DNA from 3 places in the Streptomyces sp. NBC_00425 genome. Region 2 is predicted to be linked to each of the others. Evidence: riboswitches for the same ligand, from Rfam matches in the RefSeq annotation. Region 2 holds a riboswitch; each other region holds the start of a gene.
The links. A riboswitch is a leader RNA that binds a small molecule or an ion and turns the genes downstream of it on or off. The one in region 2 is predicted to bind cobalamin.
Positions count from the first base shown of each region.

Region 1: another riboswitch for cobalamin. It lies ahead of cobN (cobaltochelatase subunit CobN); the one in region 2 lies ahead of OHS82_RS05015 (ABC transporter substrate-binding protein).
Region 3: another riboswitch for cobalamin. It lies ahead of OHS82_RS32525 (cobalamin biosynthesis protein); the one in region 2 lies ahead of OHS82_RS05015 (ABC transporter substrate-binding protein).

Region 1 is NZ_CP107928.1:1,686,660-1,694,022, reverse strand. Features, by position in the region: gene OHS82_RS06970 (cobalt-precorrin-6A reductase) at 1-28, shown strand, start outside; gene OHS82_RS06965 (precorrin-2 C(20)-methyltransferase) at 306-1,793, opposite strand; gene OHS82_RS06960 (precorrin-8X methylmutase) at 1,790-2,461, opposite strand; gene cobG (precorrin-3B synthase) at 2,458-3,747, opposite strand; cobalamin riboswitch at 3,794-3,945, shown strand; gene cobN (cobaltochelatase subunit CobN) at 3,980-7,363, shown strand, end outside.
Region 2 is NZ_CP107928.1:1,146,249-1,153,611, reverse strand. Features, by position in the region: gene OHS82_RS05035 (CbtA family protein) at 1-563, shown strand, start outside; gene OHS82_RS05030 (histidine phosphatase family protein) at 612-1,193, opposite strand; gene OHS82_RS05025 (ABC transporter ATP-binding protein) at 1,330-2,250, opposite strand; gene OHS82_RS05020 (FecCD family ABC transporter permease) at 2,247-3,305, opposite strand; gene OHS82_RS05015 (ABC transporter substrate-binding protein) at 3,302-4,363, opposite strand; cobalamin riboswitch at 4,454-4,580, opposite strand; gene OHS82_RS05010 (protein kinase domain-containing protein) at 4,963-7,363, shown strand, end outside.
Region 3 is NZ_CP107928.1:7,400,415-7,407,777, reverse strand. Features, by position in the region: gene OHS82_RS32550 (hypothetical protein) at 1-561, opposite strand, end outside; gene OHS82_RS32545 (alpha/beta hydrolase) at 788-1,942, opposite strand; gene OHS82_RS32540 (class II aldolase/adducin family protein) at 2,046-2,744, opposite strand; gene OHS82_RS32535 (inorganic phosphate transporter) at 2,909-4,162, shown strand; gene OHS82_RS32530 (hypothetical protein) at 4,197-4,418, shown strand; cobalamin riboswitch at 4,641-4,780, shown strand; gene OHS82_RS32525 (cobalamin biosynthesis protein) at 4,881-5,825, shown strand; gene OHS82_RS32520 (cobyric acid synthase) at 5,822-7,354, shown strand; gene OHS82_RS32515 (hypothetical protein) at 7,351-7,363, shown strand, end outside.

The sequences.
Region 1 (7,363 bases), 540 kb from region 2:
GGCGGAGCGCCTCGCCGCCCGCCCCTGACGTCCCGCCGTTCTCACGTCCCGCCCCTGCCGTCCACACGGGAGGGGACCCGGCCCCTGATGCCTTGGCCTCACGCCCGAGCCCGTGCCGTCCGTGTGGGAGGCGTCCTCGCCGTTGCCGTCCGTGCGGGTGGCGTCCTCGTCCCCGGCGCCCGTGCTGGTGGCGTCCCCGCCCGTGCCGGCTGCCCTGCTCACGCCTGTGCCGCCGACGTCCGCGCAGGGTGGCGTCCCCGCCCCTGACGGCCGCGGCGGCGCCGGTCGCCCGGCGCCGCCCACGCTCACGCCTCGGGGTACCGGCGGGGGGTCCAGACGATCTGCTCGCCGTCCCCCCGCCGCACGGCCCGGGTCTGTGAGGAGCCCACCAGCAGGATCGTCCGCATGTCGACCACGGCGGGGTCCAGATCGGCCAGCCGCACGATCCGCACCCGCTCGCCGGGGCCGCCGACGTCGCGCGCGACCACCACCGGGGTGTCCGGCGCCCGGTGCTCCAGCAGCAGCTCGCGCGCCTTGCCCACCTGCCAGGTGCGGCTGTGCGAGCCCGGGTTGTACAGGGCCAGCACCAGGTCCGCCGAGGCCGCCGCGCGCAGCCGATCGGCGATCACCTCCCACGGCTTGAGCCGGTCGGAGAGGGAGATGGTGGCGTAATCGTGGCCGAGCGGGGCGCCCGCGCGGGCGGCGGCTGCGTTGGCGGCGGTCACCCCCGGCAGCACCCGCACCGGCACGTCCGCGTACTCGGGCTGCGAGGCGGCCTCCAGGACGGCGGTCGCCATCGCGAACACCCCCGGGTCGCCGCCGGAGACGACGGCCACCCGCCGCCCGCGCTGCGCCAGCTGCAGCGCGAACTCGGCGCGTTCGGACTCCACCCGGTTGTCGCTGCCGTGCCGCAGCTGTCCGGGCCGCACGGGCACCCGGTCGAGGTACGTGGTGTAGCCCACCAGATCGTCGGCGGCGGCCAGCGCGGCCCGGGTCTCGGGCGTCAGCCACAACGGGCCGGCGGGGCCGGTGCCGACCACCACGACGTCCCCGAGGGGCCGCACGGGACGCTCGGCGTCGACCCGGCTGGGCAGCACGGCCACCGAGAAGTAGGGCACCGACTCCGGGTCCACGTCGGCCAGTTCGCCGGTCCGCTCCCCGCTCATCGTGGCCCGCTCCACGTACCGCGCCTCGTCCAGCCGTCCCGCGGCCTCCAGGGCGCGCCGCACCTTGGGGAAGGTGCGGCCGAGCTTCATCACGACGGCCACGTCGGTGGCGGCGAGCCGCGCGGTGAGCTCTTCCTCGGGCAGCGTGCCCGGCAGCACCGTCAGCACCTCCTCGCCCTCGGCGAGCGGGGCGCCCAGCCGGGCGGCGGCGGCGGACACCGACGTGACACCGGGGACGACCTCGGTCTCGTAACGGTCGGCGAGCCGCTTGTGCATGTGCATGTAGGAGCCGTAGAACAGCGGATCGCCCTCGGCGAGCACCGCGACCGTGCGACCCGCGTCGAGATGCACGGCCAGCCGGGCGGCCGCCTCGGCGTAGAACTCGTCCATGGCGCCCTGGTAGCCGCCCGGGTGGTCGGTGGTCTCCGTGGTGACCGGGTAGACCAGCCGCTCCTCGACGTGGTCGGCGCGCAGGTGCTTCGCCGCGATCGAGCGGGCGATGGACCGGCCGTGCCGCGCGCTGTGATACGCGATCACGTCCGCCTCGCCGATCACCTCGACGGCCCGTACGGTCATCAGGGACGGGTCGCCGGGGCCGAGCCCGACGCCGTACAGCTTGCCGCTCATTCTTCCTCGCTCGCGATCGCGTTGAGCGCGGCGGCCGCGATGGCGCTGCCGCCACGGCGTCCGCGCACCACCAGGTACTCCAGGCCGAGCGTGTTCGCCGCCAGGGCGTCCTTGGACTCGGCCGCGCCGATGAACCCGACCGGCGCGCCGATCACGGCGGCGGGCCGGGGCGCGCCCTCCTCGATCATCTCCAGCAGCCGGAAGAGGGCGGTGGGCGCGTTGCCGACGGCGACCACCGAGCCCTCGAGCCGGTCCCGCCACAGCTCCAGCGCGGCGGCGGTGCGCGTGGTGCCCTGCCGCGCCGCCAGCTCCGGCACGCTCGGGTCGGACAGCGTGCACAGCACGTCGTTGGCGGCGGGCAGCCGACGTCGGGTCACCCCGCTGGCCACCATCTGCACGTCGGTGAAGATCGGCGCGCCGGCCCGCAGGGCCTCGCGGGCGCGGGCCACGACGGACGGCGTGTACGCCAGGTCGTGTACGAGGTCGACCATCCCGCAGGCGTGGATCATCCGGACCGCGACCTGGCTGACGTCGGCGGGCAGTCCTTCGAGGTCGGACTCCGCGCGGATGGTGGCGAAGGACCGGCGGTAGATGGCCGCTCCGTCCTTCTCGTAGTCGTAGCTGCTCACGGTGTTCGTCTCGCTGCTCTCGATGGTGGTACGGCTCATGAGGTGATCGCCGCCAGGGCGGCGGCGAGGTGGTCGGTGTCGGTCATCGGTGCGGTGCGCGTCGGACGGCCCGACCGCACCGCGGACAGCCGGTAGCCGCCGTCGGCGGAGGCGACCACGTCGATCCGGTCGCCGTGGGGGTGTCCGCAGCGCCGTTCGCAGCCGGACCAGTACAGCGGGAGGGGGCAGGCGCCGGCCGCGTCGACAGTGTCGGCCGCGTCGGCCCGGACGTCGGCGTGGGATTTGCCACACCCCGGCCGTCCGACGCACGCGCCGACCCGCGGCCAGGGCGAGGCCGGATCGGTGATGAGACCGGCCGCGGCGAGCCGCACGAGCGACTCGGCCCGCTGCCGTGGGGCCTGGTCCGGCACCGGGACGACGACTCCGCGCCACGGGGTCAGCCGCAGCTCGGTCCCGGCGACCCGCGTCAACTCCCGCCACTGGCGGGCGGAGAGCCGCCCGAGCGGCACGTGCGCGGACAGGGCGTCGCCGACGACACCGGGCGGGGGCCCCTGTGCGACCGCGGCGGCGGCGACTTCCGTCACGGGCGACCGGCCGATGCCCTCGGCGTCCAGACGGTGACGCACCCGCTCCGCCAACTCGCCTCCGGACAGAACGAGTTCGGCCACCCGCCAGACTCCGCCGCCGGACTCCCGTACGGCTTCCAGGAACGTCTCGGCCGCCAGCAGCGCGGCCCGCGGCGCGTCCTGCGCGGACACCCGCACCGCAGCCGGATCGAGCACCGCGCCGCCGTCGCCGGTGGCCCGCAGCGTCACGTCGGCGCCGAGCCCGGCGACGTCCCCGCGCCCGTCGTCCAGGGCGAACAGGAACCGGCCCGACAGCTCCCGCGCCGGTCCGCTCCCGCACAGCGCCGCGTCGAGATCCGACAGCCAGGGCCGGACGTCGTGCAGGCCGCGTCCGTCCAGGCCGGACAACGGCGAGGCGACGATGTTGCGCACCCGCTCGTGCCCGGGGGAGGGCAGCAGTCCGGCCGCGTCCAGCAGGACGGCGAGCTCCGCGCCGCAGCCGTCCGCGAGGCCCCGCAACTGCACGTTGCCGCGCGAGGTCAGATGGATCTCCCCGTCGCCCAGCCGCCCGGCGGCCTCGCCCAGCGCTTCGGTCTGACGGACGCTCAGCACCCCGCCGGGCACCCGGACCCGGGCCAACGCCCCGTCGTCCGCCGCGTGCAGTCGCAACGCCCCGGGGCAGGCGTCACCGCGGTCCCGTGAGACCGCTGTGGCCTGGGATGTTGGACGGAGGTCAGCCGAGGACATGGCGGCGAGCATACCCACGTCCACCTGGGAGGTATGCCTGTGCCCTCTTCCCCCGCCCCTTACTATGCTCTGCGGTGGATCATCCGGTCCGCCGACGCCACGACGGCGACAGGGGAGGAAGCCCGGTGCGAATCCGGCGCGGTCCCGCCACTGTGAGCCCGGCCCTCAGAAGCCGGGCGAGTCAGGAACTCCCGCCGTCCGACACCGCCCGGGGCGCGGACACCCCGAGGAAGGCCGACGCCCCATGATCCTTCTGCTGTCGACGTCCGACACCGACCTGCTGAGCGCCCGTGCCGCAGCCGGCCCGGTCCCGTACCGCTTCGCCAACCCGGCCCGGCTGGTCCTCGACGACCTTCCCGCGCTCCTCGACGGCGCCGACCTCGTCGTCGTACGCCTCCTCGGCGGGGTGCGCGCCTGGCAGGACGGCCTCGACCTGCTGCTCGCCGACGGCCGCCCGGTCGTCGTCCTGACCGGTGAACAGGCCCCCGACGCCCAGCTGATGGCCGCCTCCACGGTTCCCGTCGGCATCGCCGCCGAGGCCCACGCCTATCTCGCCCACGGCGGCCCGGCCAACCTGGAGCAGCTCGCCCGTTTCCTCTCCGACACGGTCCTGCTCACCGGCCACGGTTTCGACGCCCCGGCGTCCGCCCCCACCTGGGGTCCGCTGGAGCGGCCGGCGCGGGCCGACGCCCCCGGGGTCCCGACGATCGCCGTGCTGTACTACCGGGCCCATCACATGAGCGGCAACACCGCCTTCGTGCACGCCCTGTGCGACGCCGTCGAGGCGTCCGGCGCCCGGGCGCTCCCGCTGTACGTCGCCTCCCTGCGCGCCCCCGAGCCGGAACTGATCGAGGAACTGCGGGCCGCCGACGCGATCGTCGCCACGGTGCTCGCCGCGGGCGGCACCCGCCCCGCGGAGGCCTCGGCGGGCGGCGACGACGAGTCCTGGGACGCGGGCGCGCTGACCTCCCTGGACGTCCCGATCCTTCAGGCACTGTGCCTGACCTCCTCACGGAGCGACTGGGAGACGAGCGACGAAGGCGTCTCCCCGCTGGACGCGGCCGGACAGATCGCCGTCCCGGAGTTCGACGGCCGGCTGATCACCGTCCCGTTCTCCTTCAAGGAGATCGACGCCGACGGACTGCCCGCCTACGTCGCCGACCCCGAACGGGCGGCCCGTGTCGCCGGCATCGCCGTACGCCATGCCCGGCTGCGCCACATCCCGCCGGCCGACAAGCGTCTCGCGCTCGTCCTCTCCGCCTATCCCACCAAGCACTCCCGCATCGGCAACGCGGTCGGACTGGACACCCCCGCCAGTGCCGTCGCGCTGCTGCGCCGACTGCGCGAGGAGGGCTACGACTTCGGGACGGACGCCGAGGTGCCGGGGCTGGCCTCCGGCGACGGCGACGAGCTGATCCGGGCGCTCATCGAGGCGGGCGGCCACGACCAGGACTGGCTCACCGAGGAGCAGCTGGCGCGCAACCCGGTGCGGATCCCGGCGGCGGACTACCGCCGCTGGTTCGCCGCGCTGCCCGAGGAGCTGCGCACGTCCGTCGAGGAGCACTGGGGCCCGCCGCCCGGCGAGATGTTCGTCGACCGCAGCCGCAACCCGCAGGGCGACATCGTCCTCGCCGCCCTGCGCTTCGGGAACCTGCTGATCCTCATCCAGCCCCCGCGCGGCTTCGGCGAGAACCCGATCGCCATCTACCACGACCCGGACCTGCCGCCCTCGCACCACTACCTGGCCGCCTACCGCTGGATCGCCGCGCGGACCGAGGACGGCGGCTTCGGCGCCGACGCGATGATCCACCTCGGCAAGCACGGCAACCTGGAGTGGCTGCCCGGCAAGAACGCCGGCCTGTCCGCCGCCTGCGGCCCCGACGCCGCTCTCGGCGACCTGCCCCTGGTCTACCCCTTCCTGGTCAACGACCCGGGCGAGGGCACCCAGGCCAAGCGCCGCGCGCACGCCACCCTCGTCGACCACCTCGTCCCGCCGATGGCCCGCGCCGACTCCTACGGCGACATCGCGCGGCTCGAGCAACTCCTCGACGAGTACGCCCAGATCGCATCCATGGACCCGGCGAAGCTGCCGGCGATCCGCGCCCAGATCTGGACCCTCATCCAGGCCGCCAAGCTCGACCACGACCTCGGCCTCGCCGACCGTCCCGACGACGACGGCTTCGACGACTTCCTGCTGCACGTCGACGGCTGGCTCTGCGAGGTCAAGGACGCCCAGATCCGCGACGGCCTGCACGTCCTCGGCAACCCGCCGGCCGGCGGCGACCGCGTCAACCTCGTCCTCGCGATCCTGCGCGCCCGCCAGATCTGGGGCGGCGCCACCGCCCTGCCCGGCCTGCGCGAGGCACTCGGCCTCGACGAGTCCGCCGCGACCCGCACCACGGCCGACGAGGCGGAGGCCCGGGCCCGGGCCCTCGTCCAGGCGATGGAGGACGCGGACTGGAACCCGGCCGCCGTCCCGGCCGAGCACGGCGAACAGGTCGCCGCCGTGCTGGAGTTCGCCGCCCGCGAGGTCGTCCCGCGGCTGGCCGGCACCACCGCCGAACTCGACCACGCCGTGCACGCGCTGGCCGGCGGATTCGTGCCGGCGGGTCCCTCCGGCTCGCCGCTGCGCGGTCTGGTCAACGTCCTGCCGACCGGCCGCAACTTCTACTCCGTCGACCCCAAGGCCGTCCCCTCCCGGCTCGCCTGGGAGACCGGCCAGGCCCTCGCCGACTCGCTCCTGGAGCGCTACCGCACCGACAACGGCGAGTGGCCGACGTCCGTCGGGCTGTCCCTGTGGGGCACGAGCGCCATGCGCACCGCGGGCGACGACGTGGCCGAGGCCCTGGCGCTGCTCGGCGTCCGCCCCGTCTGGGACGACGCCTCGCGCCGGGTGACCGGTGTGGAGGCCGTCCCGCACGAGGAGCTGGGCCGCCCGCGCATCGACGTCACCCTGCGCATCTCGGGCTTCTTCCGGGACGCCTTCCCGCACACCATCGGGCTGCTGGACGACGCCGTCCGCCTCGCGGCCTCGCTCGACGAGCCGGCCGAGGTCAACCACGTGCGCGCGCACGTCCGGGCCGACCTGGCGGAGCACGGCGACGAGCGCCGGGCCACCACCCGTATCTTCGGCTCCCGCCCCGGCACCTACGGCGCCGGCCTGCTCCAGCTGATCGACTCCCGCGACTGGCGCACCGACGCCGACCTCGCCGAGGTCTACACGGTGTGGGGCGGTTACGCCTACGGCCGCGAACTGGACGGTCGTCCGGCCCGCGACGAGATGGAGACGGCGTACAAGCGGATCGCGGTGGCCGCGAAGAACACCGACACGCGCGAGCACGACATCGCCGACTCCGACGACTACTTCCAGTACCACGGCGGCATGGTCGCCACCGTCCGCGCCCTGCGGGGCACCGCACCCGAGGCGTACATCGGCGACTCCACCCGCCCCGAGACGGTCCGCACGCGCACGCTCGTCGAGGAGACCTCCCGCGTCTTCCGCGCCCGGGTCGTGAACCCCAAGTGGATCGAGGCGATGCGCCGCCACGGTTACAAGGGCGCCTTCGAGCTCGCCGCCACCGTGGACTACCTGTTCGGCTACGACGCCACCACCGGCGTGGTCGCCGAC
Region 2 (7,363 bases):
GCCTCGCCACCGGCGTCCTGGTGTACGGGGTCGCCTTCGGCGGCATCGCCGCCCTGGCGTACTGCTTCGCGCTCGGCCGCGTCGGCCGCTTCAGCCCCCGGGCCACGGCGCTCCTGCTCTCGGGAGCGGCGCTGCTCACCGTGTACGTCGTCCCGTTCCTCAAGTACCCGGCCAATCCGCCCGCGGTCGGTGACCACGACACCATCGCCAAGCGGACCACCCTGTACTTCCTGATGATGGTGCTCGGCGTGCTCCTCGCGGTCGCCGCCGTGATCGCGGGCAAACGGCTCGCACCGGGACTGGGAGCCTGGTACGCCACGGTCGTCGCCGTTCTCGGCTTCACCGTCGTGATCGGGCTGGCCTACGCGTTCCTGCCCTCCGTCAACGAGGTGCCGACGGACTTCCCGGCGGCCCTGCTGTGGCGGTTCCGGCTCTCCTCGCTCGCCTTGCAGATCACGATGTGGGCAGGCTTCGGCCTCGTCTTCGGGGAACTGGCCGAACGGCTGCTGAACCCGAAGCCCGCCGCGATCCCCGCGGGGACGGCGGTGACCGCCTCGCGGTGAGCCGCGGACTCCGTCCCGGAGACCGACGACGATCGGGCGGACACGGCCTCAGGCCGCGTCCGCCCGATCCAGTGGAAGTCCCAGCCGCAGGTTCCAGCGTCCGCCGCGCCCGCTGAGGGAGGTCGCCGTCAACGGCGGCACGTCCAGCCGCCAGAAGGCCGTGGCGGACGCCCCCAGCACATGCACCACCGCGGCCCGTACGATCTCCGGCTCGACGACGGCCACGATGCGTCCCTCGTCGTCCGCAGCCCTCTCCAGCCAGCCGGCCACCCGGTCGCACAGATCCCGCACGGACTCGCCGCCGTGCGGCGCCGACCCGGGATCGGCGAGCCAGCGGGCCACCGCCTCCGGCTCGGCGGCGCCGACCTCGGCGAGCGTCAGGCCCCGCCACCGGCCCACCCCCAGACCCGCCAGCTCCGCCGTCTCCAGCGCGTCGAGACCGAGGGCTGCCGCCGTCTCACCGCACCGCACACCGGGCGAGACGAGGACCCGCGCGGCTGCGGGCAGGGTCCCGGCCGCGGCGCGGGCGAGCGCCGCCCCGGCGGCGTCGATCGAGGCCCCGTCGTCGAAACGGGCCTGCCGCAGCGACGAACTCGTCGCGGGCGAGACGAGTACGACCCGGATGGTCACGTGGCGGCTCCTTCTGGTGAGGTCATCAACGTAGGGTCTCCCGGTGCGGAGCGCGAGGACGTGGTCGCGCCGAGGAGGTGTCGCGCAGGACGTGGTCGTGCGCAGGGACGGCGACGCCGCGCCCCGCGACAGACGGTCAGAGCGCCGGCCGCCGGTCGTTGCACGCCGCCCGGCCGTCCCTCGTGCCACTGCCCCCGCTCCGCCCCTGGCAGTCCTGCGGCTCCCCGTCCTGCGGCTCCCCGCCCTGGTGCTCCCCGTTCCGTCCGGCGGGCAGGGCGCCCAGGAAGCGTATGTGCGGGCGGCCGTCGGGGCCGTCGCGTGTGAGGCTGGCCCGCACCCCGTAGACGTCGGCGATCAGCGCCTCGGTGAGCACCTCCTGGGGTGTGCCGCCGGCCACCGCCCTGCCCTGCTTGAGGACGACGACCCGGTCGCAGTACATCGCGGCCAGGTTCAGATCGTGCAGTGCGACGACACTGGTCACGCCGAGCTCGGTGATCAGGTCCAGCAGCGCGAGCTGGTGCTGGATGTCGAGGTGGTTGGTGGGCTCGTCCAGCAGCAGCTCCCGCGGCTGCTGGGCGAGCGCGCGGGCGACCTGCACACGCTGGCGTTCGCCTCCGGAGAGGGTGTGCCACAGACGGCCGGCCTTGTCGCCGAGGCCGGTCCGCTCCAGTGCGGAACGGACCGCGGCCTCGTCCTCGACCGAGGCGGCGCCCCAGGCCCGACGATGCGGGACACGGCCCAGGCGCACGACGTCCAGAACGCTCAACGCGACCTGGGCGTCTGCCTGTTGCTCGACGACGGCGATGCGCCGGGCGACCGCCCGCCGGCCGACCTGCGCCAGCGGGCGGCCGTCGAGGGTGACGACGCCCGAGGCGGGGGCGAGGACACCGGCGAGCAGACGCAGCAGCGTGGACTTGCCGGAACCGTTCGGGCCGAGCAGGCCGGTGACGGTCCCCGGGCGCAGTGTGAGGTCGACCCCGTCCAGGATCAGCGAGCCGCCCGCCGCGTAGGCGAGGCGGTCGCCGCGCAGACCGGAGTCCTCGGCGGTCCCGGTCATCGCGCGCTCCTGGTCCGGTACAGCACGAGGACGAACGCGGGGACGCCGATCAGCGAGGTCACCACGCCCACCGGCACCTCCTGCGGGTCCAGGACGGTGCGGGCGAGGGTGTCCACCCACACCAGGAACACCGCCCCCGCCAGCGCGGTGGCCGGCAACAGCCTGGTGTGCCCGGGACCGGTCAGGGCCCGGGCCGCGTGCGGGAGCACGAGGCCCACGAAGCCGATCGCCCCCGCCGAGCTGACCAGAGTGGCCGTCAGCAGGGCGGTGACGCACAGCAGGACCAGCCGGGTGCGGGCCACGTGCACGCCCAGCGACGCGGCGGCGTCCTGCCCGAACGCGAAGGCGTCCAGGGTCGTCGCGTACCCCGTGCACACCACCAGCACCGCGGCCAGCACCGCGAGCCCCAGGCCCACGTCCGCCCAGTCGGCCCCGCTGAGCGAGCCGAGCAGCCAGAACAGGACCCCGCGGGTGGTCTCCGCGTCGGCGGTCGTCATGACGACGAACGAGGTGAGCGCCGAGAACATCTGCATGGCCGCCACCCCGGCGAGCACCACCCGGTCCGTGGCGCCGCCCAGTGTGTGACTGAGCAGCAGCACCAGCGCGAAGGAGACCGCCGCACCGAGGAACGCGCCGCCGGACACCGACAGGGCCCCGCCGCCCGCCCCCAGCACGACCACCACGACCGCGCCCGTCGAGGCGCCGGAGGAGATCCCGAGGACGAACGGGTCGGCGAGCGGGTTGCGCAGCAGGGACTGCATCACCGCGCCGCACACGGCGAGGCCGGCGCCGCACACCGCGGCCAGCAGGGTGCGCGGCAGCCGCAGATTCCACACGATGCCGTCTCTCAGCGGCGTCAACCCGGCCTCGCCGATGCCGAGATGGGCGGCCACCGTGGACCACACGTCTGCGACCGCGATGTCCGCTGGGCCGATGGTGATCGCCACGGCGACGGACGCGCACAGCAGGGCGAGACCGGCCGCCCACAGCAGCACGTGCCGCAGCCCCCGCGCCGCCGTCGCGGGCGCGGCGGCCGCCGGGCCCGCGGCGCTCATCCCGCGAGGCCGTACGCGCGCAGTGCCGCCGCCACCTTCTCCACTCCCTCGACCGTGCGCACGGTCGGGTTCATCGCCTGCCCGGACAGGAGCACATACCGCTTCTTCCGCACCGCGGTCATGTTCCTCGTGACCGGGTCGTTCTCCAGGAACGCGATCTTCTTGGCCGCGGTCTCGGCCGTCTGCTGCCTACGGGTCAGATCGCCGATGACGAGGACGTCCGGGTCGCGGTCGGCGACCGTCTCCCAGTTGACCTGCGGCCACTCCTCCTCGGTGTCGTCGAAGACGTTCTTCGCGCCGAGTTCGCGGGTGATGACGCCGGGGGCGCCGCAGCAGCCGGCCAGGTAGGGGGACTGGGAGTTGGCGAACCAGTACAGGAGGGTGACGTTCTCGGCGTCGAGGCCCGAAGCGGCCCGGGCGATCCGGGACTCGAGGTCGGCCACCAGTTCCTCCCCCCGCTTCTCGACCCCGAAGACCCGTGCCAGGTCGCGTACTTCGCCGTAGACCGTGTCCATGGTCAGCGGCTCGGTGCGGACGCCGTCGCCGCCGCCGCTGTTGTCCTTGCCGGCGCAGTCGGAGGGAGAGAGATAGGTCGGGACCCCGAGCTTCTCGAACTGGGCGCGGGTGGCCACCCCGCCGGTGCCGAGCGTGGAGGCGAACGAGGCGGCCACGAAGTCGGGTTCGGCGTCCAGGACCTTCTCGAAGGAGGGCGCGTTGTCGGCCAGCCGCTTCACCCGGGCGTCGGCCTTCTCGAGGCTCTTGGGCAGCGGGTCGGTCCAGGTGGCGGTGCCCGCCATCCGGTCGGCGAGCCCGAGGGAGAGCATGATCTCCGTGGTGCCCTGGTTCAGGGAGACCGCCCGACGAGGGGGCGTCTCGATCCGGACCCGCTGTCCGCAGTTGTCCAGAGTGACCGTACGGCCGGCCGCGTCGCTGCCGGCGGAACCGTCCGCGGAGGAGCCGGAAGAGCCGGCGGGAGCGGCGGAGCCGCCGCAGCCGGTCGACAGGAGGGCGCCCGCCAGGAACAGCACGGCAGAGCGGACGGGACGTGCGAACGGCACGGAGTTTCCTTCGGCGTCGAGGGCTCAAGCGCGAAGCCCGGTCGTACGGTGCGCTCCTCCGGCCGGTCTGCGACACCGGAGGCCGCCAGCAGGTCTTCGGACTCGGGGTCACCCGGGCGAGGCGCCTTCCCGGAGCGCATGCGCGTTCCAGTGGCCGAAAGCCCCGCCCGTCGCCCTTACCGCTGCGCGTCAGCTCCGGAGTCCCACCGGATTCCCTGACCCCTGCGCGCCCGGGGGCGCACACGAGTACGACTGGCCTCGGCAAGCTACCACAGGCGTCGAGGGCGCCGGCGGGGGTGACCTTCGGCACATCGGAGGTCTCGGGCCCGCAAGGTGCATTCATCGTGCACTTGTTGCTCATCGTGCACTGTTCCCGCAGGGAAAGCACGTGTCACCCGATCTCTGACATGACGTCACATGGACGTGGGGGAACCGGAGGACGACCGGGCACTTACTTCCAGGTGCGTGGACCCGCGTACGAGGACGCACTCCTGTCCGCCGTTCCAGCGCCTAGTCTGTGGTCCGGACCCCACCGGGCCTTCCCCCGCAGCGTGGGCGGGATCTCCGCCCGTCACCACCGAGAACAGGCGGCCGAGGGCATGCAGCCACTGCGTCCAGAAGACCCCGAGCAGCTCGGGCCCTACCGGCTCGTGGCCCGGCTCGGTGCAGGCGGCATGGGCCGGGTCTATCTGGCGCGGTCCTCGGCCGGCCGCGTCGTCGCGGTCAAGGTGATCCGTCCCGAGATGGCGGACGACGACAACTTCCGGATCCGGTTCCGGCGCGAGGTGGCGGCAGCGGCGGCGGTCGGCGGCCCCTACACGGCACACGTCGTGGACGCCGCGCCCGACGACGAGACGCCCTGGCTCGCCACCGACCACGTACCCGGCCCCACCCTGGCCGAGGCGGTCGCCGCGCACGGGCCGCTGCCGGTGGAGACGGTCCTCGCACTGGGCGCGGGCATCGCCGAGGCGCTGACCGCGGTGCACGCCGAAGGGCTCGTGCACCGTGACCTGAAACCGTCCAACGTGCTGCTCGCGGCGGACGGCCCGCGGGTCATCGACTTCGGCATCGTGCGCGCCCGTGACGGTTATGAACTCACCGGTTCGGGGACCCTGTTCGGTTCTCTCGACTACATGTGCCCGGAGCAGGCCACCGGGGATCCGATGGGCCCGGAGGGCGACGTCTTCTGCCTCGGCTCGGTGCTCGCGTTCGCCGCGTCCGGACGCTCGCCGTTCGGCGGGGCGGTGGGCGCGGCGCAGCTCTACCAGGTGGCCCACGGGTCGCCGGACCTGAGCCTGGTGCCCGAACCACTGGACAAGATCATCAGTCTCTGTCACGCCAAGGACCCGGTCCTGAGGATCCACCCCGACCGGCTCTCCGCGGCCTGTGCTCCCGGCGGCGCCGAACAGGTGCTGACGGAGGGCTGGTTGCCGGCGCCCGTGTCCGCCATGGTCGACGCCCACCGGGCGGCCGTGCGGGACCTGGACCGCCTCGCACCGCCGGACAGGGTCCCGGGCCCCGGAGCCTTCGCGCCGCCTCTGCGAGAGCCGGCCGCGGAGCCCGTCGTCGGGCCGCCCGAGCCTGCCGGGCGGAGGCCCGCCCACCCGACCGTCGACCGGCCGAAGTGCGGCGCTCCCGAAAGCGAAAGCGAAAGCGAAAGCGATACCGAAACCGGAGCCGGAGTCGGAGGCGACGGCGAAGGCCGCAGCGGAAGCGGAAGCGGAAGCGGATACGGAAACAGGGGCCGCGGCGAGGGCACCGGAGCCGTCGGCGGCGCGAGACCCTCCGCGGTGCTGCCGGGAGCCGAGTCGTTCGCCTCACCGGACGAGCCGGACCGGGCACGGCCCCGGGCGCGGACGCTCACCCGGGCCGGGTCACGGGCCGGGGCCCGAGCCCAGTCGCAGGCCCGAGCCCAGGCAGAGGCGCCGGCCCGGGCGGAAACCCAGGCCGAGGTCCTGTCGGCGGACCAGGCCGAAGACCGGTCCGAGGCACGGGCGCAGGCGCCGGAACCGGCCAAGGGGCGGACACCCGCGCCGGGTTCGACGCTTGCCAAGAAGCTCACGGGTCTCCAGGCGGTGCGCGACACGTTGCCGCAAACGGCGTCGAAACGTTCCGCCGCGCCCGCGCACCACCGTGCCCCCGCACGCTCCGGAGTCGCCCGGCGCACGGTCCTGGCCGCGACCGCCGGGGTGGCCCTGGTCGGGGGAGCGGCACTCGCCGTCCGCGGAACGCCGGGCGCGCAGACGGCGCGTCCGCTCGGCCGGGCGCCCGAGCCGACCTGGGTGTACCGGGGCGGACCGCTGCTGCAGGCCCCGGCGGTCTTCCACGACGGCACAGCCCTGCTGAAGACCCGTCCGGGTGACATGATCGGCCTGGACGTGAGGAACGGCTCGCGGCCCCGCTGGGTGTACCAGGGCATCAGCCTCTCGCCCGGACCCGTCCTGTTGATCCACGGCGCGGCGGTCGCGCTGGGCGCGGGCGCGACGGTGATCGGAGTGGACCCTGTCGGCGGCGCGGAGCAGTTCACCCTCGACTTCGGCGAGGACTACCGGTTCGACCAGTTGCTCGGCGGCTACGACGACCACAGTGTCTCGGTGCTCGGAGCCAAGCTGCAGCGCCGGCCGGGGGAGCAGGGGGTGGCGACCTCCACCGACTCCGTGTTCAGCGTCGACATCGAGGCGCGGCAGGCCCTCGTCATACCGATCGATCCGCAGGACGTCGGCATCGCGCTGCAGCCCGTCATCACCGACGAGTACTTCGTCTACGCCGACGGACTGCGCAACGTCGCCGTCCGCGGCACCCGTGACGGCGGCAGCCTGCGCTGGAGGCACCAGGTGGGATACGACCTCAGGCCGGGCCTGGCCGTCCTCGGGCAGACCGTGTTCGCCATCGGCTCCGAGCTCATCGCCCTGGAGCTGGCCACCGGCAGGCTCCGGTGGAACGCGAAGGCGGAACGGGGCACGTACGCCTCCCTGGGAGCGGTCGGCAACACCGTCTACG
Region 3 (7,363 bases), 6.3 Mb from region 2:
GACGGGCCCGGCGGACAGCTGGAGGAAGGAGAGCACCTGCGGCATGGCCGAGACGACCTCGGCGACGGCGGCCGGCTCCTGCTCCTCGGGTTCCGGTGAGGCGAGCGACCAGGCGTCGAACAGGGCGACCCAGCCGCGCAGGACGGCGCTGTCGTCACGGTCCCAGGCGCGCAGCCGCCAGCCGGGCCGGGCGCTGTCCCCGTGCACCTCGACCAGTCCGGCGAGGCGGGCGGTGTCCCAGTCTGCGCGGATCCGATCGGTCGTCAGACCCAGATCGGAGGCCGCCCGTTCGGCGGTCGTCTCCGAGAGGGTGGCCTTGCCGTCGGCCGTCGCCGCGTCACGGCCGGGGCCGAGGGCGTTGTCCGCCCAGCGGGCGACGCGGGCCGCGGCGGCCAGTCCGGAGCGCGCCATTCTGGCCAGCTCCGCGGGCGCCGGAGTGCCCTCCGGCGGGCGGGGGGCGGGGCGGCGCGGGCGCCGCTCGTTCACAGCTGAGGGGGCGGCGGCCAGGGGTCGCGGGCGGACGAGTCGAAGCCTGGAGTCGCGCGGGATACGGGACGTCACGGGTGCAGTCTTCCGGTTGACGGTCCGAAAACCCAAACGGAATGGCTCGGCGGGCCGCAGGACCGCCCGGATCACGGGGTGCCGTGAGGGCCGCGGAGACGTCTTCAAGCCAGTGGTACCGGGTTAAACGGAACGAACCGTCCCGCTCCGCTCGGACCACGACGAGACGCCGGTCCCGGCCGGGGCGCGGGCAGGGACGCGGGGCAAGGACGCGGCCGGGGGCGGGTCACATCAGGGGGGTCAGGAAGCGGCGGAGGGTTTCCTCGTAGGCGCGGGGGTCGGGGTTCCACATGGCGCCGTGCGGGGCGTGCGGGACGGTGTGGAGGGCTACCAGGTCGGGGCGGCGGTCGGCGAGCCGGCGACTGTCGGCCCAGGGGGCGACGGCGTCGTCGGGCCCGTGGAACACCAGCGTCGGGACCCGCAGCCGCGCCGGGCTGCCGTCCGCGCCGCCGGGACCGCCCGTGCCGCCGGTGCCGGGGGAGCCGCCCGCCATGCCGGCGCGGCCCTCGGCGGCGCGGACGGCGAGCGGCAGCAGGGCGGCGGGCGTGTGCCGGGCGGCGGCGAGGGCGCGCACCGTGGACCGCCAGTCGAGGACCGGGGAGTCCAGCACGAGTCCCGAGACCAGGTCGCGCAGGCCGGAGTCGGCGGCGGCGCGCAGGGCCATGGCGGCGCCCGTGGACCAGCCGAGCAGGACGACCCGCCGGGCGCCGTAGCGCGCGGCGTACCGCATCGCCGCGTCCAGGTCACGCCACTCGGTCGCGCCGAGGTGGTTCAGGCCGTCCGGGGGACGGGGCGCGCCGAGGTCGCCGCGGTAGGCGAGGGCGAGCACGGGGAAGCGGGCGCCGTGCAGGAAGCCGATGAGGTTGAGGGCGTGCTCCCGGGTGGTCCCCAGACCGTGCACGGCGATCACCCAGGTGCGGCGGGCTCCGGGGACGAACCAGGCGGGCAGGTTGCCCAGTTCGCCGGGCACGTCGACGTCGGCGTGGTCGAGGCCGAGGGCGCTGCCGGGGTCGCCGACGTACAGGTTCGGGGTGAGCCAGACCGCGTCGCCGGCGTCCAGGGAGCCGTGGGTGACGCGTTCCAGCCGGCGCACGACGGTGTCGGCGGAGTGCGGGGCGTCGGGCAGGACCGGGCCGACGACGGCGTGGGAGCCGTTGCCGGAGAGGCCGTAGGCGCCGGGGCGCAGGGCCGCGAGGTCGCGCGTGAGGGTGACCTGTCCGGCGGCCGTGCCGTGCACGGTGAGCCGGGGCTCGGTGGGCAGGGGCCGGCCGGGCGGCGCCTTCAACGCGGCGTCGCTGGCGAACCGCCCGACGGCGACACCGGCGGCGCCGGCGGCCAGGGCTGCGGTGACGGCGGCGGCCGTCGCTGTGACAGTGCGCACGAGCCCAGTGTCGTGGCCATTGCGCAGACCGGCCAGTGGTGCGGCCGCCGGGGGTGACGCACGCGGGAAAGCCGACCGCCCGCCCGGCCGTCGGCCCCGGCCGTCAGCCGGGCTGCCCGTACCCCCGCAGACGCTCCCCCACCTGGGCGACCTGTTCCTCCGTCAGGAGTGCGGGCGTGCGGCCGGGCACCGAGGAGGCGGTCAGCCACAGGCGGCACATCCACTCCAGTTGGGCCGTGCGGTCGTACGCCTGGTCGAGGCCGGCGCCGTGGGTCAGGGTGCCGTGGTTGCGCAGGAGGCAGCCGGACCGTCCCTCGAGGGCCCGGAGCGTGTGCGCGGCCAGCTCCTCGGTGCCGTACGCGGCGTAGGGCGCGACGCGGACGGGTCCGCCGAGCGCGCTCGCCATGTAGTGGACGAGGGGGAGCTCGTCGACGAGGGTGGAGACGGCCGTGGCGTGCACGGCGTGGGTGTGCACGATCGCCCCGGCGTCGGTGGCCCGGTACACGGCCAGATGCATGGGCAGTTCGCTGGTGGGGACCAGGGCGCCGAGGACCTGCCGGCCGGTGAGGTCGACGCCGGTGACGTCGTCCGGGGCGAGCCGGTCGTAGGGCACGCCGGACGGCGTCACGAGCACGGTGTCGCCGACACGCACCGAGACGTTGCCCGAGGTGCCGACGACCAGCCCGTCGGCGACCGTGCGGCGGGCGGCCGCCACCAGTTCCGTCCAGGCCCGCGCCTCCTCGGGGGACGCCCGCCGCCCCTGCCGCCGGACGTCCGGTCGCTCGCCTCGATGCTCAGCCATGCCGCGATCCTGCCAGGCGCTCCCGGGGCCCGCCCGTGCCCCTCGCGCGGGCGATATCGCAACCCCGCCATCCGGACACCGTGACGCCCGCCTCAGTTCATCTTCCGTTCACCCAGGTTGCCTACGGTCAATCAGCCAATGACTTCGAACGATTGCCTGGGTAAATGGAAAACTTCTCGCTGATCCTCGCGATTGTGGTGGTAACCGCACTTGCGTTTGATTTCACGAACGGTTTTCACGACACCGCCAACGCGATGGCCACGACCATCTCGACCGGTGCACTCAAGCCCAAGGTCGCGGTGGCCATGTCCGCCGTGCTGAACCTTGTGGGAGCCTTCCTCTCGGTGGAGGTCGCCAACACGATCTCCAAGGGTCTCGTCGACGAGACCGGCATCCGTCCCGAGGTCATCTTCGCCGCCCTGGTCGGCGCGATCCTCTGGAACCTGCTGACCTGGCTGGTGGGCCTGCCCTCCAGCTCCTCGCACGCCCTGATGGGCGGTCTGATCGGCGCCACCATCGCCTCGGCCGGCACGGGCGCCGTGCACGGTGACGTGCTGGTCACCAAGGTGCTGCTGCCGGCGGTCGCCGCGCCGATCGTCGCGGGCCTCGCGGCGATGCTCGCCACCCGCCTCTCCTACACGCTGGGCCGCAAGGCCGACGGCAGGGCCGCGGACAAGGGCTACCGCGCGGGCCAGATCGCGTCGGCCGGCCTGGTCTCCCTCGCCCACGGCACGAACGACGCCCAGAAGACGATGGGCATCATCACCCTCGCGCTGGTCGCCGGCGGCGCCGTGGCCCCCGACTCCGACCCGCCCACCTGGGTCATCCTGTCCGCCGGTCTGGCCATCGCGCTCGGCACCTACCTCGGCGGCTGGCGCATCATCCGCACGATGGGCAAGGGGCTGACCGACCTCCAGCCGCAGCAGGGGTTCGCGGCCCAGACCAGTGCCGCGACGGTCATCCTGGCCTCCTCGCACCTCGGCTTCTCCCTCTCCACCACGCATTCGGTCTCCGGTGCGGTGATGGGCGCGGGGCTGGGCCGCAAGGGCGGCGTGGTCCGCTGGTCGACGGCGACCCGCATGTTCGTCGCCTGGGGTCTGACCCTCCCGGCCGCGGCCCTGGTGGGCGCACTCGCCGAGTCGGTCACCGGGCTCGGCGACTGGGGCACGGGCGTGGTCGCCGTCTTCCTGATCGCCTCCAGCGCGGCCATCTGGAAAATCTCCCGTCGCGAGGTCGTCGACGCGTCGAACGTCAACGAGGCCGAGGAGCCGGCCGGTGTGATCACCACGGCCATCGCCATGGTCGCGCCGCCTCCCACGGGCATGCCGGCCGAGGACGTCACGACGGACCTGACGGCCACCATCCCGGCGCCGGCCGCGCCGCCCGCCCCCGCCGCTCCCCCGGCCGCGGCCGTCTGAGCCCGCGCCACCGGAACGAAGGAAGAGAACCGGCATGAAGATCGACTGGGCAGCCCTGGGCTCCGTGTTCGGCGTCAGCCTCGTGGTCACCGTGGGCCTCGTCGCCCTGTTCACCCTCGGGGTCATGGGCCTGTCGCGCAGGGAACGCGCGACGGCCGAGGGCGGCTCGGCCGCCCTCGCGGTGACGGGCGCGTACGCGTGCTTCGCCGCCTGCGCGGCGGCGGTGGCCTACGGCATCTCGCTGATCGTGGTCTGACACGTCGTCGTCCGACGGGTCGCGGTTCGGCAGGTCGTGGTTCGACGGATCGTGGACCTTCGCGGGGTGCGGGACGGATCGCCGTCCCGCACCCCGTTCCCGTACCTCGTCCGCGTGCCCGGTGCGCGTACCCGCGCTCCGCACCCCGTTCCCGAACCCCGTCGGCCCCGCCGTGTGGGGTTCTGCACATCCTCCCCGCGCAGGTCAACAGCAAGTTGACGGCCCTTCCGGGCCCGTGGTGGACTGCCCGGGCCATTACGGCGGCAGAAGAGGAAGCCGGTGCGAGTCCGGCGCGGTCCCGCCACTGTCACCGGGGAGGAAATCCCCCGGGAGCCAGGAACTCTCGCCGCCGGTCTCGTCGAACCAGGGCGCGGACACCCTGAGTGAGGACCTCTGCCATGTGCGGCTGCCGACCGAGCGTCACCACCGAGCCGACCCCCGCCCCCACAGCCGGCTGACCCGATGGGTGCCGAGCGCGTCCACGCGTACGGCGCCGCCGCCGGCCTTCTCGGCGACCTGCTCCTCGGCGACCCCCGCCGCGGGCATCCGGTCGCCGTGTTCGGGCGGGCCGCGGGCGCCGTCGAACGGCTGCTGTGGCGCGACCACCGGGGGTGGGGCGCCCTGCACACCGTCGTGTGCGCCGGCGGCGCCGTCGCCCTGGGGGCCGTCGCCTCGCGGGGTGCGCGCCGCTCCCCCGCCGCCTCCGTCGCCCTGACCGCCGCCGCCACCTGGGCCGTCGTCGGGGGCAGTTCACTCGTCCGCGAGGCACGCGCGATCGGGCGGGCCCTGGAGGCGGGGGACGTCGAGGCGGCCCGCGCACGACTGCCGCACCTGTGCGGGCGGGATCCCCAGGCGCTGGACGCCGACGGGATCGCCCGGGCCGTCGTGGAGTCCGTCGCCGAGAACACCTCCGACGCCGTCGTCGGGGCGCTGGTGTGGGGCGCCGTGGGCGGCGTGCCGGGACTGGTCGGGTTCCGGGCCGTCAACACCCTTGACGCGATGGTCGGTCACCGCTCGCCGAGGTACCTGCGGTTCGGCTGGGCCTCCGCCCGGCTCGACGACCTCGCCGGGTGGCCGGGGGCGCGGCTGACCGCCGTGCTGGCCGCCGCGGCGGGGGACGATCCGCGCGGCGCGCTGCGGGCCTGGCGAGCCGACGCCCGCAGTCACCCGAGCCCCAACGCGGGCCCCGTGGAGGCCTCCTTCGCGGGCGCCCTCGGGGTGCGGCTGGGCGGGACCCTGGCGTACGACGGGCGGGTCGAGCACCGGCCGGTGCTCAACGGGGCGGCCGGACGGGCCGTCGCCGTGCACGACATCGAACGCGCCGCACGGCTCTCCCGCCGCGTCGGTCTGCTCGCGCTCGGCGTCACCGTCGCCGCGCGCCTGGTCGCGAAGGGACGTCAGTCATGAGCGGGGGGCTCCTCGTCGCCGGCACCACCTCGGACGCCGGCAAGAGCGTCGTCACCGCGGGGATCTGCCGGTGGCTGGTGCGACAGGGCGTCAAGGTCGCGCCGTTCAAGGCGCAGAACATGTCCCTCAACTCCTTCGTGACGCGCGAGGGCGCCGAGATCGGACGGGCGCAGGCCATGCAGGCGCAGGCCTGCCGGGTGGAGCCGACCGCGCTGATGAACCCCGTGCTGCTCAAGCCGGGCGGGGAGCGCAGCAGCCAGGTCGTGCTGCTGGGCAGGCCGGTGGGCGAGATGAGCGCCCGCGGCTATCACGGAGGCCGGCAGCAACGACTCCTCGGCACCGTTCTCGACTGTCTCGCCGAGTTGCGGGGCACGTATGACGCGGTGATCTGTGAGGGGGCGGGCAGTCCCGCCGAGATCAACCTGCGGCGGACCGACATCGTGAACATGGGGATCGCGCGGAGCGCGCGGCTGCCCGTGCTCGTCGTCGGCGACATCGACCGGGGCGGGGTGTTCGCGTCGTTCTTCGGCACGGTCGCCCTGTTGTCGCCCGAGGACCAGGAACTGGTCGCCGGGTTCCTCGTCAACAAGTTCCGGGGGGACGTCTCCCTGCTGGAGCCGGGCCTGGACATGCTGCACGGGCTCACCGGGCGGCGGACGTACGGGGTGCTGCCGTTCCGGCACGGGCTCGGGATCGACGAGGAGGACGGGCTGAGGGTCTCGCTGCGGGGAACCGTGCGGGAGTCGAACACCGCCCCGCCGGTCGGCGAGGACGTGCTGCGGGTCGCCGTCTGCGCGGTTCCGCTGATGTCCAACTTCACCGACGTGGACGCGCTGGCCGCCGAGCCCGGCGTCGTCGTGCGGTTCGTCGACCGGCCCGAGGAACTGGCCGACGCCGACCTGGTCGTCGTACCGGGGACCCGGGGCACCGTGCGGGCGCTGGAGTGGCTGCGCGAGCGCGGGCTGGCCGACGCGCTGGTGCGCCGGGCCGCCGAGCAGCGGCCCGTCCTCGGCGTCTGCGGGGGCTACCAGATCCTCGGCACGCGGATCGAGGACGAGGTCGAGAGCCGGCTCGGCCGGGTCGACGGGCTCGCACTGCTCCCCGTGCGGGTGCGGTTCGCCCCGGAGAAGACCCTCACCCGCCCGGTCGGCGAAGCCCTCGGCGAGCCCGTCGAGGGGTACGAGATCCACCACGGGGTGGCCACCGTGGACGGCGGGGAGGCGTTCCTCAGCGACGACCGCGGGAACCCCCTGGACGGCTGCCGGGTCGGTCAGGTCTGGGGCACGCACTGGCACGGCTCGCTGGAGTCGGACGGGTTCCGGCGGGCCTTCCTGCGCGAGGTGGCCGCGGCCGCGGGCCGGCGTTTCGTGCCCGCTCCCGACACCTCGTTCGCCGCGCTGCGCGAGGAGCAGCTGGACCGGCTCGGCGATCTGATCGAGGAGCACGCGGACACCGACGCTCTGTGGCGGCTGATCGAGTCGGGCGCGCCGCCGGGGCTGCCGTTCGTTCCCCCGGGGGCTCCCGCATGAGCGGCCGCG